DNA from 3 places in the Pantoea sp. BRR-3P genome. Region 2 is predicted to be linked to each of the others. Evidence: predicted binding sites of a transcription regulator. Region 2 holds the regulator's gene; each other region holds the start of a gene.
What was found. The regulator Fur, encoded in region 2, represses iron uptake genes when iron is present. The targets are predictions, from matches to a motif close to ATAATAATGAGAACNACTATCAA.
Positions count from the first base shown of each region.

Region 1: the regulator Fur is predicted to act here: its motif matches at 3,305-3,327, upstream of AAGR08_RS10895 (TonB-dependent siderophore receptor).
Region 3: the regulator Fur is predicted to act here: its motif matches at 4,908-4,930, upstream of fepB (Fe2+-enterobactin ABC transporter substrate-binding protein).

Region 1 is NZ_CP155066.1:2,351,328-2,357,719, reverse strand. It holds gene AAGR08_RS10905 (flagellar brake protein) at 1-667, opposite strand, end outside; gene AAGR08_RS10900 (GlsB/YeaQ/YmgE family stress response membrane protein) at 853-1,101, shown strand; gene AAGR08_RS10895 (TonB-dependent siderophore receptor) at 1,167-3,266, opposite strand; gene treA (alpha,alpha-trehalase TreA) at 3,532-5,211, opposite strand; gene ghrA (glyoxylate/hydroxypyruvate reductase GhrA) at 5,419-6,357, shown strand; gene AAGR08_RS10880 (phosphatase) at 6,382-6,392, shown strand, end outside.
Region 2 is NZ_CP155066.1:2,822,582-2,828,973, reverse strand. It holds gene nagE (N-acetylglucosamine-specific PTS transporter subunit IIBC) at 1-1,221, shown strand, start outside; gene glnS (glutamine--tRNA ligase) at 1,373-3,040, shown strand; gene AAGR08_RS13160 (hypothetical protein) at 3,276-3,671, shown strand; gene fur (ferric iron uptake transcriptional regulator) at 3,732-4,181, opposite strand; gene fldA (flavodoxin FldA) at 4,536-5,066, opposite strand; gene ybfE (LexA regulated protein) at 5,203-5,478, opposite strand; gene ybfF (esterase) at 5,644-6,392, opposite strand, start outside.
Region 3 is NZ_CP155067.1:128,588-134,979, reverse strand. It holds gene AAGR08_RS20245 (amino acid adenylation domain-containing protein) at 1-2,529, shown strand, start outside; gene entS (enterobactin transporter EntS) at 2,676-3,938, shown strand; gene fepB (Fe2+-enterobactin ABC transporter substrate-binding protein) at 3,899-4,885, opposite strand; gene AAGR08_RS20230 (ABC transporter substrate-binding protein) at 5,034-5,966, opposite strand; gene AAGR08_RS20225 (ABC transporter permease) at 5,976-6,392, opposite strand, start outside.

The DNA of each region.
Region 1 (6,392 bases), 470 kb from region 2:
GTTCCTGAAGGGGCTCGATGGCGGTAAAGCGGAAGCTCAGGCGTGGCGTCACGCGGGTTTCATTCTTGCTGGTAACGATGCTACGTTCGCCAATGTGCAGCAACTGCGCAGTCACCTCGAAGTGACCATATTCCGCCAGGTCAACGCGGAGATTTTTAAAGGTATCGCCGCGATTCAGACCCTCAGGCAGCGCTTCGTCCAACAGCACGCCAACGCCGCCCAGTGACAGGTCCTGCAGACGGAAACGCGCAGTACGGCCGTCGGGCCATTGACTGTGGCAATAAAAAACGGGCTCCAGCGGCGCGTTTACGCGGAAAAATTCGCGGCGCTGAATCTGCCACACCAGGTCGGGCAGCGAGGCGGCGAAAGCAGGCAATCCTTCGAAGTCGATACGCTGTAAACCGCTGAGGCCAAACTCCACTTTCGCACCGTGTGTTTCTGCGGCGATATTCACTTCGCCCCCCTGCAGCGCTAAATCGTTATCAAGCGCGTTGCTGCCAAGGTCAAAGATCACCTGGTCCTCATCGGCTGCCAACAGGCGGCTGATAAACTGCCCACGTGAGAAACTCACCATCAGCGGCGTTTGAAAACGCAGCAGGTCCTTCATGACCCCCAAAACCGCTAATGTGCCTCGCTTGAGATATTGTTCTTTATCGGCTTCACCCACGTCCTGCTCCACTTATCCGATTATTGTTTTACGCGCGCTAAAGTTATCCGTCAGTTATCGGCACCGCTACGCTAAGCTTTAACATGCCAACGATGTCTTACTGCGACAATTTGCGAGGCAGATCAAAAAATCCCGTCTATACTTGTTGCGGTGAACACATTGATTAATAACGTAAGGAGCAGTACATGGGTATTCTTTCATGGATTATTTTTGGTCTGATTGCCGGTATCATCGCTAAGTGGATTATGCCGGGCAAAGATGGCGGCGGCTTTATCATCACCGTGGTGTTGGGTGTGGTAGGTGCGGTGGTCGGTGGCTGGATCAGTACCCTGTTTGGTTTCGGTAAAGTTGACGGTTTCAACTTCGGCAGTTTCGTGGTGGCGGTAATTGGTGCCATCGTGGTGCTGTGGATTTACCGCAAAGTTCGAAGTTAACAACGCAAAAATGATTTAATGAAATCCGCCATCCTTGCAGGGATGGCGGATTTTTTTATGTCAGGTTAAAAGTCGTAGCCTACCGTTGCCATTACGGTGCGCTCGGCGCCGCGATAGCAATAGCCGGTGCCATAACAGGCCGCCAGATACTTTTTATCCGTCAGGTTGTTGGCATTGACCTGCAGCCAGGCGCCTTTCAGCTGTGAATTCCACGCACCAAGATCCGCGCGTACCGATGCATCAAACAGCGTTACGGATGGCAAACGCGTGGTGTTTTCGTTATCTGCCCACTGTTTGCCGATATAGCGCACACCGGCACCGGCGCTTAAGCCATAATCAAACTGATAATGACCCCATAAAGACGCCATGCTGTTCGGCGTGACATACGGCGTATGGCCATCGTTGCCGTCCACGGAATCTTTGAAGCGCAGGTGATTCAACGTGTAACCGGCGATGGTGCTGAAACGCGAGGTCAGCTGATTGCGTGCTTCCAGCTCAATACCCTGTGAATGCACTTTGCCCGATGGCGTATAAGTACCGTCCAGCACGTTACGGTTGGCGACATCATCCTGGGTCAAATCGTATAAGGCGATGGTGTACATATCGCGCGTCCCGACCGGCTGATATTTCACACCCGCCTCATACTGCTCGGAAGTGGTCGGTTTCAGCTGATTACCATTAGGATCGGTTAATGACGCTGGCGTAATCGCCTGGCTCCAGCTGACGTAAGGCGATACGCCATTTTCGAAAGCATACAGCAGTGCGGCGCGTCCGCTGATGTGATCGTCCTGACGACGGCTGGTGCCGTTTTCCGACACGATGCGATCATAGCGACCGGAAAGATCCAGATGCCAGCGATCGAGCTGCAGCTCATCTTGTAAATACAGGCCGGTTTGATAGTAGCGGCGCGTTTGCGAGGTCCAGGCGAAGTCCGGCATGATGCCCACTTCATCGCCGTTCCAGGCATTCAGCGAACTGGCGGCTCCGCTGGCTTCGGTAATGTCATTTTTGTAGCGATGATACTCGGCACCCAGCGTCACGCGATGCTGCACGGCGCCCGTCGCGAAATCGGCCTGCAATTGGTTGTCGTTAGCCCATGCGCTCAGTGAAGAACGTTCGCCGGAGAAATAGCGATTCAGCAGGTCCGGATTGGTGGCATTCCAGCCAATTTGATACACCTGATCAAGCGCGGTATTCGAATGGCTATAGCTGCCGGTAGAATGCACGGACCATACATCGTTAAAGCGATGTGAGAAGTCATAGCTATAAATCTGTTCGTGGCGCTTGAACTGATCGTAGGCGCTGTCGCCCTCGTAGAAACTGTCGCTCAGCTTACGGCCATTGTGGCTGTAAAGCGTACCTTCAGCCGGCACCGAACCGTGATAGCCGCCAGAAGGATCTTTTTGCAGATAGGCGCGCAAGACTAAATTGGTGTCTTCACTCGGCTGCCACATCAGCTGCGGTGAAATCGCATACTTCTCTTCACGGGTGTGATCGTACTGGGTATCGCTGTTACGCGTGATGCCGGTTAAGCGGAATGCCCACTGATCGTTGATGGCGTTGGTGTAATCAAACGCGGCGCTGTTGGTGGCGTTGGTGCCGGTCGAAAGGCGGAAATGGCCCTCTTCAGCGAACTGCGGACGCTTACTCACCATATTCACTAGGCCGCCAGGTACGGTTTGGCCGTAGAGCGCGGAAGAGGGGCCTTTTATCACATCAATGCGATCGAGAAACCAGTTATCCACCTGCAGGATGTTGAAACTGCCGCCATCGCTCATGACGCGCAGGCCATCGAGGAAGGTGTTATCAACATCGCCACCGTGGAATCCACGCAGGGCGATGGTGTCGTAGCGCGTAGCGGCACCGCCAAAGTTGGTGAATACGCCTGGCGTGTAACCGAGCGCCTGATTGAGATCCTGTGCGCCCTGATCTTCCATCTGCTGACGCGTCACCACCGAAATGGACTGCGGCGTCGTGATCAACGGCTGATCGGTTTTACTGGCACCGCTGCTGCGCGTGGCGAGATAGCCTTGCGTGGGTGATGTTGCGCTCTCTTGCGGCTGAGCCGTGACAACAATCGATTCTTCAGCGAAGGTTGCGGCGGGTAATGCCAACGCAAGTGCGCACAGCATGCGGCCACGTTTCAGGGTAAACAGCGATGTCATGAGGGTTCCTGTTGTTATTAATGGGAATAGGTATCGATATTAGATTGAGAATTATTATCTTTTAATGCGGGTGTTTCAAGGTGTGAATTTGTTGTAAGAAGGTTGTGAGAAAAAGGCACAGAGTGGCGAGTGGATTGCCTTTTATGGCATGAGGTTGGTGGATTAAGCGCAAGCTTGGTCGCCATGAATGGCGACCTTACGACAGGATGAAGTGGTTTTTGTAGGGTGCGCATTGATGCGCACCGGGAACCGATGAGGAAATAACTTACTTAACGCTGGTCAACGCCGGCATATTGGGAATATCGCCGGCGCTATTACAGGTTTTGTCTTTCGGGCAATATTTGTCGAGCAGTTTCAGCGTCACGCCGTTGGTCCAGCCAAAGCCATCCTGCAACGGATATTCACCGCCGCCACCGCCGCCCAACTGAGCGCCTTCAACCACGTACTTCTCAACCAGCTTATGCTCCTTGTCATACGTCGCCTGTACGTTTTGCAGGAAGCGTTGACCAATCTGCTGTGCCAGCTTCGGTTGCTTATAATGCTCGAGACCTTCCACCGCAACCCATTGCAGCGGTGCCCAGCCGTTTGGCGCATCCCATTGCTGGCCGTTATTTACCGTGGTCGTTACCAAACCGCCCGGCTTCAGCAGCTGTTTCTCGACTGCGGAAGCGGTGCGTTCGGCTTGCTTATCGCTCGCCACCTGCATGTAAAGCGGGAACAGCGTCGCCGCCGTCAGCTGTGGATGAATCTGCTTTTTCTGGAAGTCGTAATCGGCATACCAGCCTTGTTTGTCGTTCCACAGATAGCGATTGATAGCCGCCTGACGTTTTTCCGCATCCGCCGCAAACGCTTTGGCTTTGTCATCCTGCTTGTCCAGTTTTGCTGCTTTGGACAGCGTTTGCTCAAGATGGAACAGCAGGCTATTGAGATCGACCGGCGCTAGCTGGGTGGTGCGGATTGAGGCCAGATTATGCGCATCGGTAAACCAGCGCGAACTGAAATCCCAGCCTGAAGCCGCGCCCGCACGCAGGTCGCGATACACCTGCTGCTTATTACGCTCTGGCGCTTTGTTCGCCGTCGTCACGTCATCCAGCCAGGATTCGGTACGCGGCGCATCACGATCGTCCCAATAACGGTTCAGCAGCGTGCCATCGCTAAGTTTGATAACACGTTTGCTGGCCTGGCCGGGCGCCACTTTGTCGCTATCCGCCATCCAGTAGTCGTACTCTTTCTGCAGCTGCGGCAGGTATTGGCGATAGACATCATCACCTTTATGCGTCGCTAACAGGTCAACCATTAAACTGAAGAACGGTGGCTGCGAGCGGCTGAGATAGTAGCTGCGGTTGCCGTTAGGAATATGGCCATATTTGTCGAGCTCGGTAGCGAAGTTCTCCACCATATCCTGCACGCGATCCCAGTGGCCGCTCTCGGCCAGGCCCAGCATGGTGAAGTAGCTATCCCAGTAATAAACCTCGCGGAAACGTCCGCCTGGCACTACGTAGGGTTTCGGCAGCGGCAGCAGTGAATCGTACTGGCTGGCGCTCTGTGCGGTGCGCGTCAGCACCGGCCACAATCCATTAATGTGTTCGCGCAGGCTTTGACCGGAGGGCGGCACATATTTGTCCTGCTCTTGTGGCAGCGTAAAGTTGCTATCGACAAAATGCTTGAGATCAAAATTGCGCTGGCCTTTTTGCATCTGCCAGTCGGCCAGAATCGAAGAAGGATTCGATTTCGGTACCGCGTCGGCGAAGGTTTTCTGATCAGGGTAAAATTTAGCCTGCTGTACCGCATTGAACAACGGTCCCAGGCGCACATCCGGTGGCTGCGGTTGGTTGCTTAGCATGCGGCTTTGGTCATCGGCGTGTGCGGCGCTGGCACCCGCCAGCAGCGCGGCACTCAATAAAAAAGTCAGACGCGCGGGCGTAAATACGGCATTTTTTATCATCGGTTTTTCTCCTTGTCCGAAAAGGTGGTGTGCTAACGCATTGACCACCCGAACAACTTTAGTCGTTATCGCGCCGCTTAGCCTCGCATAGCGGTGGAAATGTGAAGCATCCTGAATTAATCACGCGAGAAATTGCGTGAGGCGACGGTTTTTGCTTGCCCTGTATCGCTATTTGCCTGAGGCTGAAGGCAAAAAAAGGAGAGCAGTATGGAGATTATCTGGTATCACCCGTCGCTGGCGCCGCAAAGCTGGTTGGACGGTTTGCAGCAACGTTTACCCGAAGCGCGCGTGCGCCAGTGGCAGCCGGGCGACAATGCGCCGGCCGATTATGCGGTGGTACGTTCCCCGCCCGTTGAGATGCTGGCGGGGCGTGAGCTAAAAGGCGTGTTTGCGATGGGGGCAGGAGTAGACGAAATCCTCAAACAGCTGCGCGACAATCCCCAGATGCTAGCTGATGACGTGCCGCTGTTCCGCCTGGAAGACACCGGCATGGCGCGTCAGATGCAGGAGTATGCCAACTGGTGCGTGTTGGGGTGGTTCCGCCGTTTCGCTGAATACCGTCAGCAGCAACAGCGGGCGCAGTGGCAGGAGCTTGACGCTATCGATCGCGAAAACTTCACCATTGGCGTGTTGGGCGCGGGTGTCCTTGGCCGCAGCGTGTTGGAAAGCCTGCGTCAGTGGGGATTCCCGTTGCGCTGCTGGAGCCGCTCCGCCAAACAGATTGACGGCGTGCAGAGTTTCCACGGACGCGATCGGCTGAATGCTTTCCTCGATGGCACCCAGGTGCTGATCGATCTGCTGCCCACCACACCGGAGACCACGAACTTAATCGATAGCCAATTGCTGCGCGTGTTGCCGCACGGTGCCTGTTTCCTTAATCTGGCGCGCGGTGCCCATGTGGTAGAAGCCGATTTGCTGGCCGCGTTGAACAGCGGCAAGCTTGCCGCCGCAGCGCTGGATGTGTTCCAGACCGAGCCGCTGCCGCAGGATCATCCGTTATGGTCTCATCCGCATGTCACAATTACGCCACATACTGCGGCCATTACTTTACCGGGTGAGGCGATGGATTACATTGCGGCTGCCATACTTGCTGTGCAGCAAGGCCAACAGCCGAGCGGTTTGGTCGATCGCCGACGCGGTTATTAATTCACATTGAGTCAGGAGATGAAGATGTATCCCGT
Region 2 (6,392 bases):
ATTTATCACTGCTCACGCCCTGAAAACCGCGCCAAAGTCGGCGGGATCATGCTGGCAGCGGCATTTGCAGCCTTCTTTACCGGTATTACCGAACCGCTGGAGTTCTCCTTCATGTTCGTGGCACCGGTACTGTATGTGATTCACGCAGTACTGACCGGCATCTCGGTATTCATCGCCGCAAGCATGCATTGGATTGCCGGTTTCGGCTTCAGTGCGGGTCTGGTTGATATGGTGCTGTCAACGCGCAACCCGCTGGCCGTACATTGGTGGATGCTGATTCCGCAGGGCCTGGTATTCTTCGTTATCTACTATGCAGTGTTCCGTTTCACTATCCAGAAATTCAACTTGTTAACACCGGGCCGTGAACTTTCAGCCGGCGATGAAACCGATGGTTATGACGTTAATGTCGATACCACTGGCAACGGTGAAAGCCAAACTGAGTCTCTGGCGCGTCGTTATATTGCAGCGGTAGGTGGCTCTGAAAACCTCACCAACATTGATGCCTGCATTACCCGTCTGCGTCTGAATGTGAAAGATTCCGCTCAGGTGAATGAGGGCGTCGCTAAACGTCTGGGTGCATCTGGCGTGATTCGCCTGAACAAGCAGAGCGTACAGGTTATCGTTGGTACTCAAGCTGAAAGCATTGCTACGGCAATGAAAACAGTATTGAGCAAAGGCCCGGTTGCCGCATCGGTGGTGACATCAGCTGCAGCACCTGCTCCAGTGGCAAAACCACAGGCAGTGTTGAACTCTGAGAAGGCGGTAATCGCCACGCTGCTGGCGCCGGTAACAGGCGACATCGTTGCGTTGGAAAATGTGCCGGATGAAGCCTTTGCGAGCAAAGCGGTCGGCGATGGCCTGGCAATCAAGCCAACGGACAAAACTGTCGTTGCGCCAACCGCCGGTACCGTGGTGAAAATCTTCAATACCAACCATGCGTTCTGCCTTGAAGCGGAAAACGGCGTTGAGATTGTGGTGCACATGGGGCTGGATACGGTAGCGCTGGAAGGTAAAGGCTTTACGCGTCTGGTAGAAGAGGGGGCAACGGTAACTGCAGGTCAGCCAATCCTGGAAATGGATCTGGATTTCCTCAACGCCAATGCACGCTCGATGATCAGTCCGGTCGTTGTAAGCAATAGCGATGATTTTGCCGGTCTGAATATCCTTGCAACAGGTTCAGTGGTTGCAGGTCAGACCCCGCTGTATGAGGTTAAAGGCTAAGTCCTTGTGATTGGTCAGAAGGCAGGAAGCAATTCCTGCCTTTTTTGTTTTAAAACGACCAACAAACGGTTGTTTCCCGCCTGCGCTTTGTGGATCATACTCCGTTACTTCGTGGTACAAATCACCCGCTATAGTTTTTGAGGATTTTGAGATGAGTGAGGCTGAAGCCCGCCCAACGAACTTTATTCGTCAGATCATCGACGAAGATTTGGCGAGCGGTAAGCACAATAGTGTGCATACCCGTTTCCCGCCTGAGCCCAATGGTTATCTGCATATTGGCCATGCGAAATCAATCTGCCTGAACTTTGGTATTGCGCAAGACTACCAAGGCCAGTGCAATCTGCGTTTCGACGACACCAACCCAGTGAAAGAAGATCTGGAGTTTGTCGAATCCATCAAGCATGACGTGCAATGGCTGGGCTTTGAGTGGAGCGGCAACATTCGTTACTCCTCAGATTACTTCGACCAACTCTTTAACTACGCCGTTGAGCTGATCAATAAAGGTCTGGCCTATGTCGATGAATTATCGGCAGATGAGATCCGTGAATACCGCGGTTCGCTGACTGCACCAGGCAAAAACAGCCCTTATCGCGATCGCAGCGTGGAAGAGAACTTAGCGCTGTTCCAGAAGATGCGCGACGGTGGTTTTGAAGAGGGTAAAGCCTGCCTGCGTGCCAAAATTGATATGGCCTCTAGCTTCATTGTGATGCGCGATCCTGTGCTGTATCGCATTAAGTTTGCCGATCACCATCAGACTGGCAGCAAGTGGTGCATCTATCCAATGTACGACTTCACGCACTGCATTTCGGACGCCATTGAAGGCATTACGCATTCACTCTGCACACTTGAATTCCAGGATAACCGACGCCTGTACGATTGGGTGCTGGATAACATCACCATTCCTGTGCATCCGCGCCAGTACGAGTTCTCCCGTCTGAATCTGGAATACGCGGTGATGTCGAAGCGTAAACTGACGCAGTTGGTGAGCGAGAAGGTTGTGGAAGGTTGGGACGATCCGCGTATGTTGACCGTTTCTGGTCTGCGTCGTCGTGGCTACAGCGCCGCATCAATCCGCGAATTCTGCCGTCGTATCGGTGTGACTAAGCAGGATAATATCGTCGAGATGGCATCACTGGAGTCGTGCATTCGTGACGATCTCAATGAAAACGCGCCGCGTGCGATGGCAGTTATGGATCCACTGAAAGTGGTAATTGAGAACCTGCCAGCTGGGCATGAAGAGATCATCAGCATGCCGAATCATCCGAACAAACCGGAGATGGGCACGCGTGAAGTACCGTTCAGCCGCGAAGTGTGGATTGATCGCGCAGACTTCCGTGAAGAAGCCAACAAGCAATACAAACGTTTGGTGCTGGGCAAAGAAGTACGTCTGCGTAACGCTTACGTGATTCGTGCTGAACGCGTGGCGAAGGATGATGAAGGTAATATCACCTGCATCTACTGCACATGTGATGTAGATACGTTAAGCAAAGATCCTGCTGATGGTCGTAAAGTGAAAGGCGTTATTCACTGGGTGTCTGCGATTCACGCGCTACCGGCGGAATTCCGTCTGTACGATCGTCTGTTCAGTGTGCCAAATCCGGGAGCGGCAGAGGATTTCCTCACCACCATCAACCCGAACTCGCTGGAAACTAAACAGGGCTTCGTTGAGCCAGGCTTGCGTGCTGCTGAGCCAATGGCGCCATATCAGTTTGAGCGCGAAGGCTATTTCTGTGCTGACAGCGTCTATTCGCAGCCGTCCAAATTGGTGTTTAACCGCACCGTAGGTTTGCGTGACACCTGGGCAAAAATCGGCGAATAATCTTTTTTGCTGATAGTACGATAAGATCATGAAAGGGCGAGCAATCGCCCTTTTTTATTGTCTGCATTTGGCAATGGGTAATCAATTATTCTGCATGCCAGTTAATAGGTTTCTTTTGTCGTTTACGACTATTCTGACTTTAGAAAAATTAATCCATTTGGCCGTGTGAAAAACTTTTTTTCAGGTAGGCTATGCGCTCTTAAACGTTGCTTCGCGGGTTACCAAAGGAAAAAAAATGACAAGTCTCGCTCTGGAAGCCAAGCACAGTGTGGTTGTTTTACATCAACTTATCGAACGTATTTTCAATCAGGTCGAAGGCAGTGATGACAGCATCGACCTGTTTTTGTCGCACTTTCATCCCGAATTTAAAATGGTGACACCGCAAGGTAAACAGTTGGATCTTAATGAGATGGAAGCGCTGTTTCGCCAGTTAAATGGTCAACGCGAAGGTATGCGGATTGCGACCAGCGAGCACGCCATTATCTCGCAGCAAAGTGAGGAAGTGACGATTCAGTATCGTGAATTACAAATGATGAATGGCATCAATCAGAGCCGTATTTCACTGGCGGTTCTTGATTGCAGCACCAGCATTCCACGCTGGCGTTACCTGCAAGAAACCCTCATTGCCTGAATTCAGGTATAAAAAAACCGGCTCAAGCGCCGGTTTTTTTATACTGCATAGCACACTTAATTACTTATCGTGGAGCGTCTCGTCTTCGCGGCAGTCTCCCAGAGCACAGTGACCGTACAAGTACAGACTGTGGTTGCTGAGTTTGATACCGTGGCGAGTGGCAATTTCACGCTGGCGCGTTTCGATTGATTCATCGCTGAATTCGATAACCTTGCCACAATCCAGGCAGATCAGGTGATCGTGATGGTGCTGCTGGGTCAGTTCGAATACGGATTTACCGCCTTCGAAGTTATGACGGGTTACGATGCCCGCGTCGTCAAACTGGTTAAGAACGCGATATACCGTGGCCAGACCAATCTCTTCGCCCATATCAATCAGGCGTTTATACAAATCTTCCGCACTGACGTGATGGGACTCGGGTCCGGGTCCCTGAAGCACTTCCAGAATTTTCAGTCTGGGGAGCGTGACTTTCAGGCCAGCCTTCTTCAATGCGGAGTTGTTGTCAGTCATGCGGATATTGTCCTGTTACTTTGCTAGTCACTTGCGGCGCAGGGGCCTTGAATGTTTAGGTCAACGCGCATTCTCATTTGCGTCTCATTATAGAACTCAAGCAGTGAAATGAAAACCAAGGCAACGTCCTTAATCAATAAAGAGGGTAAGGATAATGTCACTAACGTCTTCAAGACCGGTAAGTTTTGGATTCCATTTCACTCAGCCTCATTCTACAGCCAGAGGAATAAGCGGGTGACCATTGCGGGTATTCTACAGATTTGCGGGGAAAAGTTAAAAAACCGTAGCTATTATTTTTATAGGAAATTCCGTTACCCGATGTGAGATAGCGCCCACATCGGGCAGAGAAGGGGATTAGGCTTCAATAATCTCTTTCAGCTGCAGCTCATCGAAGATCTGTTTCACCCATTTCTCAACGCGTTCATTGGTCAGTTCGGGTTGACGATCTTCGTCAATCGCCAGACCGAGGAAGTGTTTATCATCGGCCAAACCTTTAGATGCTTCAAAATGGTAGCCTTCGGTAGGCCAGTGGCCGACGATAACGGCACCATTTGGCTCGATGATGTCGCGAATGGTACCCATCGCGTCGCAGAAGTATTCGGCGTAATCCTCCTGATCGCCACAGCCAAAAAGTGCTACCAGCTTGCCATTGAAATCAATCTCTTCCAGCGTTGGGAAGAAATCATCCCAGTCACACTGCGCTTCACCATAATACCATGTCGGGATGCCCAGCAGCAGGATGTCGAATGCATCGAGATCTTCTTTGGTGCTCTTAGCAATGTCATGCACTTCGGCGACATCTTTACCCAGTTGTTTCTGGATCATTTTTGCAATGTTTTCAGTGTTGCCGGTATCGCTGCCGAAGAAAATGCCTACGATTGCCATGGGTTAGGTAACCTCTTAAATCCTGATTGTGAAAGTAAGTCAGTTGACTGCACAGTTATGCGAATAATAGCAGACCGGTAAAAAGTGCGGAACTTGTAAAGCCGTGACTTTTGTTCCAGCGTGCGGTTTGGGCACGCTACGACAGTTTGAGCTGTGCTAGCAGCATTTGTTCAATCAATTCGCTGCGACTGATGTTTTGCTGATCGGCCAGCGTACTGAGCGCGTCAACCGCCTCGCTGGACATTTTCAGCTCAACACGACGCAACCCACGCACTTTATCGCGCTTGAGCTGATTACGTTTATTGATGCGTAGCTGTTCATCACGCGTCAACGGGCTAGTTTTCGGGCGACCAGGACGCCGCTCGTCTGCGAAGAGATCAAGCGTGGTGCGGTCTGTCTGTTCTTTTGCCATGGTTTGTAAAACTGAGTGGGCGCGAACGGCGGAAAGGCGCTGCGCGATTAAAACATTATCGGCCCGACCACGGTAAAAATATCCGTGGCAAATTTTTAGCGCGACATCATACTCCAGCGCCTTCTCTGACGCCAACCCTAAAGCACGCGCGGCAAGCTTTTGCTTTTACAGATTAAAAAACCGCCGAACCGCGCGCAAAACCGCATCAGGTTTCTCGGCATGCACCCAATGTCCGGCCCCGCTGATAACGTGCGCATGTGCCTGAGGGAATTGACGCAGCAGCGCATCGCGATGCTGATTATCCAGATAAGGCGAGTCACCGCCGCGAATAAACAGCGCCGGATGCGGCCAGGCAGGCACCTCTTCCCAACCGGAAATGGTGGTGTAATTATCCCACAGCACCGGCACGTTAAAGCGCCATTCACCTTCGACGAATGACTTGAGGATGAACTGAATCACGCCGTCCTCATTAATATGCTGACGCATCACCTCTGCCGCTTCACTACGACGTGTGACGCCAGCGGTAGTAACGGCTCGGATGGCGGCAAAAATTTCGTCATGGCGGCGCGTTTGATAATCAACGGGCGCGATATCGATCATCACCATTTTCTCAATGCGTTCAGGCGCAATAGCGCTCAGCGCCATAGCAACTTTTCCTCCCATCGAATGACCGATAACGCCAGCGCGATCAATGTTGTGCGCATCCAGCGTTTCAACAATATCCTGTGCCATAACGTGATAATTCATCACGTCGCTGCGTGCGGACAAACCATGGTTACGAACATCAACCTGCAGCGTTGGGCGGGCATCACGTACGCCACGCGCCAGCACGCCAAGGTTATCGAGGCTGCCAAAAAGACCATGAATTAACAGAATCGGTATGGCAGCGGGAGCAGATTGTTCAGTTTGCAGAC
Region 3 (6,392 bases), on a different replicon from region 2:
CTGGAAGATGAAACTCTGCAGCAGGCAATTGCCCAGCAGGCAGCGCGTACGCCCGATGCGCTAGCGCTGGTTGATGAAGCGCATCGTTTGAGCTACAGCGACATGCAGCGGCAGGTTACGCTGCTGGCGGATCGCCTGATCGAAGCCGGCGTGATGCCGGGCGACATCGTCGCCGTGGCGCTGCCGCGTTCGGTACGGCTTAGCATCGCGCTCAGCGCCATTTTACAAGCCGGGGCGGCGTATCTGCCGCTGGATATCGGTTATCCCGATGAGCGTTTGGCCTACATGGTAGAAGATGCGCGGCCGTGGGTGGTGATCACCGAGTCAGCGCTGGAAATTCGTTTCGCCCGTTTTGGTACGCTGATGCTATTTGATGGCTTAGCCAACCCACAGGCTCAGGCTCGGCACACGCTGCCGCAGGCGGATGCCAATCGGCCGGCTTACGTCCTTTATACCTCGGGTTCCACCGGCAAACCGAAAGGCGTGGTGGTGAACCAACGCGCTATCATCAATCGTCTGCGCTGGATGCAGGCCAGCTATCCGTTGCGCGCCGACGATGTGGTGCTGCAGAAAACCCCGTGCAGCTTTGATGTCTCGGTGTGGGAGTTCTTCTGGCCGCTGATGACTGGCGCGCAGCTGATGATGGCTCCAGCGGAGGCACACCGCGATCCGCAGGCGCTGTGGCAGCTAATTGACGATTATCGCGTCACCACAATGCATTTTGTCCCCTCGATGCTGGCCGCATTTGTCGGCCATCTGGCGACGCAAACCGATCGTGCTTGCCCAAGCCTGCGCCGCGTATTTTGTAGCGGTGAAGCGTTGGCGTGCGATTTGGCGCGCAGCTATCAGGATCTGATTGCCGCACCGCTGCACAATCTGTATGGCCCGACCGAAGCCGCCGTCGATGTCACCTGGCAACCGGCCAGCGGCAGCGCGCTAGCGGGCCTCAACGGTCCGGGCGTACCGATTGGACGCCCGGTGTGGAACACGCAGCTGCATATTCTCGATAACCTGCTGCGCCCGGTGCCGGTTGGCGTGCCCGGCGATCTCTATCTCAGCGGTGTGCAGCTGGCCGATGGCTATTTGCACCGCGCCGACCTCACCGCGCAGCGCTTTGTCGCCGCGCCGTTTGCCGAAGGGGAACGCATGTATCGCACCGGCGATATTGCCAGCTGGCGCGCCGACGGTGCGGTTGAGTATCTGGGACGCAGTGACGATCAGCTGAAAATGCGCGGACAGCGTATTGAGCCGGGCGAGATCGAACAAGCCCTGGCGGCGCTGCCAGGCGTGGCGCAAGCGGTGGTCGCGGCGCGCAACCTTACGCAGCAGTCAACGCCGGGCGTCGATAATCGTCAGCTGCTGGGCTGGCTGGTAGCGGAAGCGGGCATCACGCTGGACCTCGAGCGCGTGAAGCAGCAGCTGAGCGAACGATTGCCTGCGCATATGCAGCCGGTCAGCTATCTGCTGCTCGACCAATTGCCGCTGAGCGCTAACGGCAAGCTCGACCGCAAAGCGCTGCCGATGCCGCAGCGCAGCGCGCGCAGCGGTCGCTTACCGGACAGCGCCAGTGAGCATTTGCTGGCAGAGCTGTTCCAGCAGCTGCTGGGTTGCGACAGCGTGTTCGCCGACGACGATTTCTTCGCGCTCGGCGGCCATTCGCTGCTGGCGATGCGTCTGGCGGCAGAACTGCGTCGTCGTGAGGTGCCGCCGCTCAGCGTCGGGCAGATCATCGCGGCACGCAGCGTGGAGAAGCTGGCGACGCTGCTCGACGACGGCGCCAGCAGCGAAACCGGTGGCAACGGTGAACTGCTGCCGCTGCGCGCAGGCAACGGCCCTACGCTGTTCTGCATCCATCCCGCCTCCGGTTTCGCCTGGCAGTACAGCGCCCTGCTGCACTATCTGGACGGCGACTTCCCGATTGTCGGCCTGCAATCGCCGCGTCCTGATGGGGTGATTGCGGCGTGTCACAGCGTGGCGGCGATGTGCGATCGGCATCTGGCAGCGATTCGCCAGCAGCAGCCGAGCGGACCTTACTTCCTGCTCGGTTATTCGCTTGGCGGCACGCTGGCGCAAGGCATCGCGGCACGCCTGCAGGCGTTAGGTGAAGAGGTGGCCTTCCTCGGCCTGCTGGATACCTATCCGGCGGAAGGTCAGGACTGGCGCATGCCGGATGCCGCTGCAGCGGAACAGGAGGTGGCGCGGGAGCAGGCCGAATTTATGGCGGCAACCGAAGACGAACGCGATCCGCTGCTGCGGGCGGAGAAGGCGGCGATGTTTAGCACCATCGTGGCTAATTACAAAGATGCCGTCGCGCGCCTGGCCGAAGCGCGCACGCCGCGTTATGCCGGCAACGCCACGCTGTTTATGGCGAAGAGAACCGTGCCGCCGGATATGGATGTCCGCGCCAGCTGGGCGCCGTTTGTGGATGAGCTCACCCTCTACCCGCTGGATTGCGAACACGCCGATATTCTCTCGGCGGATTCGCTGAAGGTATTGGGACCGTTGATAAATCAGCTGTTAGCGGGTTGAGCTTTGGTGCGGGCATCGAAACGGTGCGCATAAATGCGCACCCTACGAAAGGTCTGCACGTTTTTGTAGGGTCGCATTCATAGCGGCCTGGAAATAAGTGTAGGGTCGCCATTCATGGCGACCTTTACCCCTTATGTTGGAGATATATGGCTAAGCCTTCGATATTTTTAGATTTTAGTTTGCTGAAAAATAACCCGTCATTCCGCGCAATATTCTGCGCTCGCATGCTGTCGGTGTTTGCGCTCGGCATGCTGGCGGTGGGTGTGCCGGTGCAGATTCAGGCCATGACCGGCTCCACGCTGCAGGTGGGCGTGGCGGTGATGCTCGATGGCGTCGGCATGTTTATCGGCCTGCTGCTTGGCGGTGTGCTCGCAGATCGCTACGATCGCCGCAAGCTGATCCTGTTTGCACGCGGCACCTGCGGCATTGGCTTTGTGCTGCTCAGCCTGAATGCCTTCAGCTCAGCGCCTTCGCTGCTGGCGCTCTACTTCCTCGCCTTCTGGGATGGCTTCTTTGGAGCGCTGGGCATGACCGCGCTGATGGCAGTGATCCCGCTGATCGTCGGACGCGAACATCTGGCGGAAGCCGGTGCGCTCAGCATGCTAACGGTGCGCCTCGGCGCGATTCTCTCGCCAGCGATTGGCGGGATGATTATCGTCGCGGCAGGCGTCGGCTGGGCCTTTGCGGTCGCCGCCATCGGTACGCTGGCTACGCTGATTCCGCTAGTGCGTTTGCCCGCCATGAAGCCTGAACAGCAGGAACCGGAGCATCCGCTGCGCGCGCTGGCGAGCGGCATTCAATTTGTTTGCCAGCATAAAGTGGTGGGCGCGGTGGTGCTGGTTGGGTTACTGCTCAGCATGGTGGGCGCGGTGCGTATCCTGTTCCCGGCGCTGGCGCTAACCTTGCACGCCGATGCCTCGGCATTAGGTTTGATGTATTCTGCGGTGCCGCTGGGCGCGATGATCGGCGCATTTACCAGCGGCTGGGTGCGACAACTGGCACGCCCGGGGCGGGTGCTGATCGGTTGTGCGCTGCTGGCGTTTGCCTGCATCGCCTCGCTCGGTTTCTACAGCCATTTGCTGCCCGCACTGCTGGCGCTGGTGTGTTACGGCTACAGCAACGCTATCGCCTCGCTGTTGCAGTTTATGCTGACGCAGCATCATACGCCGGATGCGCTGCTGGGTCGCGTTAACAGCCTTGGCACAGCACAGGATGTGACGGGCGATTCGCTTGGCGCATTAGGTTTGGGGGCACTGGCACGGGTGTTGGCGCCGTTGAGCAGCGTGTTGTGGTTTGGTGGCCTGGCGGCGGGGCTGTTGGTCTTGCTGGCGCTGGCGGCGCGCGGCCTGCGCACCGCACGCCTCGGCGATCAGCCTGATGCGTCGCGACCAGCCACCGCTGACGCTTGATGCGTGAATTGCCGCTCGATGCTGCTCAGCATATTGCTGGCGCTGTAGTAATCGAGGCGGAAAGTGTCGTTCCCCACGGCAAAAATAGCGTGCTGCTGCACCGCGGGCAGATGGGCGAGGAATGGATTCTTCGCCACCTGCGGCACGGTTTTCTCATCGGCCGCAAACAGCAAAATAGTGTTGCCGGTGATGCCATCGGCCATATTTTCACCGTTTAGCTGAATGATGTCATTGCGCTTGCCCATGCTGGTGCTGCCCTGAAAACTCGCGGGCGGCGCGGCCAAGGTAAAGCCCAACGCCTTTAACAGCGCACCCTGCGCCGAGGCCGGTGTCCATAGGTTCATGCCGCGTCCATCTTCGTAATAGACCAGGGCAGACGTCGGCTGTGGCGGCAGCGTGATCGTATTGCGCACCGCAGCGACGCGCTGGTCAAACGCAGCTATCACCTTTTTTGCATCCGCTTCATGACCGGTGATGTCACCCAACTGTAAAGCTAATGCCTGCCAGCTCTTATCGCCGTAGTCGATCACTAATACCGGCGCAATGGTTTGCAGCTGATCGTACAAGCGCAGCGCTGAATCCCCGCCGGTGGCGGCCATCACGATCAAGTCCGGCGCTTCGGCCGCAATCGCTTCGGCGTTTGGCTGCGACACGTACAGCGGTTTTACCTGACGCGCTTTCGCCACTTCACTCCACTGAGTAAAGAAGCCCTGCGCATCCGCCACGCTGCTATTGCGGCTGGTGGCGCCAGAGCCGATCAGCGGCGCATTAATTGCCAGCAAAGTGCCGCTCAGCGTGACGCTGGTCGAAACAATACGCTGCGGCGGCTGTTGCAGCGTAAGTGGGCCTTGCGGGGTTTGGATGGTGCGCGGCCAGCTGGCGGTTGCGTGGGCGTGGGTGCAGATGAAAAATAGAGTGAGCAGCAGAGAAAGAGCGGGAAAACGCATCAGGTTGTCCATCACTTGATAATTGAGAATAAATATCATTATCAAAAATACAGCGGTGTGCAAGCGTAATTCTTGGTGTATTTCCGGTCGCCATGAATGACGACCCTACCTATTCGTAGGGTGCGCATTAATGCGCACCTGGCAGAAGTTACTGCAGTGAATAACGCGCCATCGGCGCCACATCCTTAATCACACCATTCGCTTTCATATACTCACCAAATGCCTGATAGCGCGCCCGATCAAACTCTGCGCTGTGCGCAGCAAAGTACGGTAGCGTCGCCTGCCACGCTTCATGGTTTAGTTTGGTGTTCAGCTCTGGATATTGCTTGATAAATGCCTGCCACGCCTCTTGCGGATGCGCGCGCAGCCATGCCACACCCGCATCAAGCCCGCGCAAAAACGCCGGAATACGTTTGTCCTGCGCGGCCGTTTTTTGATTTGCCAGAATAATCAGTTCGTCATACGCCGGCACACCGTAATCCTCAGGTTTGAACACCGTCGGATTGGCGCCTTTGTCCTGCAGATCCAGCAGCTCATAGTTGCGGAAGATGGTCATCGCACCCTCAATCTTGTGCGTCAATAGCGCTGATTCACCGTCCATATTCAGGTTAATCAGCTTCACGGTGGCAACATCAACGCCCTGCGATTTCAGCATATTGCGAATTGCCACGTCTTCCGTTCCCGGTACCGCATAGCCCAGCGTTTTCCCTGCAAAATCTTTTAAAGAGTGAATATCGCTCGCAAGCGTGGTCAGCGTATTCAGTGGCTGATTGATTAAAGTACCAACGCGGATGACTGGCACATCCTTCTCCACCAGCGTATAGAGCTGCGGCTGATAGCTGATAGCAAGATCGGCTTTACCTGCGGCCAAGAGCAGCGGTACAGAGGCGGAATCGGCAGGCGCGATCATCTCTACGTCCAGCCCCTCTTTTTTGAAAGCCCCGCTGTGCTGAGCCGCAAAAATCGCGGCATGATTCGGGTTAATAAACCAGTCGAGCAGCAAACGAACTTTCTCTGCGGCGTGGACATGAGCAGAAGCCAGCAACAGCAAGGTGGTAAAAATAGTGCGTAAGGTGTTCAAAGTGCATCCTTATGAAGTTTGCCAGAGGGTTTTCTTGCGAATCAGCGCCACGCTGCCGGAGAGCAACAGCGCCAGAATCAGTAACAGCAGCAGTGCAGCAAAGCTGGTGGCGGTTTCCAGCCGGGCGTTGGACTGCATCATCAAGTAGCCCAACCCTTCACTGGCTCCAACCCATTCGCCAATCACGACGCCTATCGGTGCCAGCACCGCCGCCATCTGTAAGCCGGAAAAAAACTGCGGTAAGGCGGCGGGCCAACGCACGCGCCAGAAGATGCGAAAGCGCGATGGCGTGGTGGTTTGCGCCAGCTCCAGCCAGCCGCTCGGCGTGCGGCACAGCCCATCGAACAGCGACAGGCACAGCGGAAAAAACAGAATCAACGCCGCCACCACCACTTTCGACGCAATGCCAAAACCGAGCCACAGCAC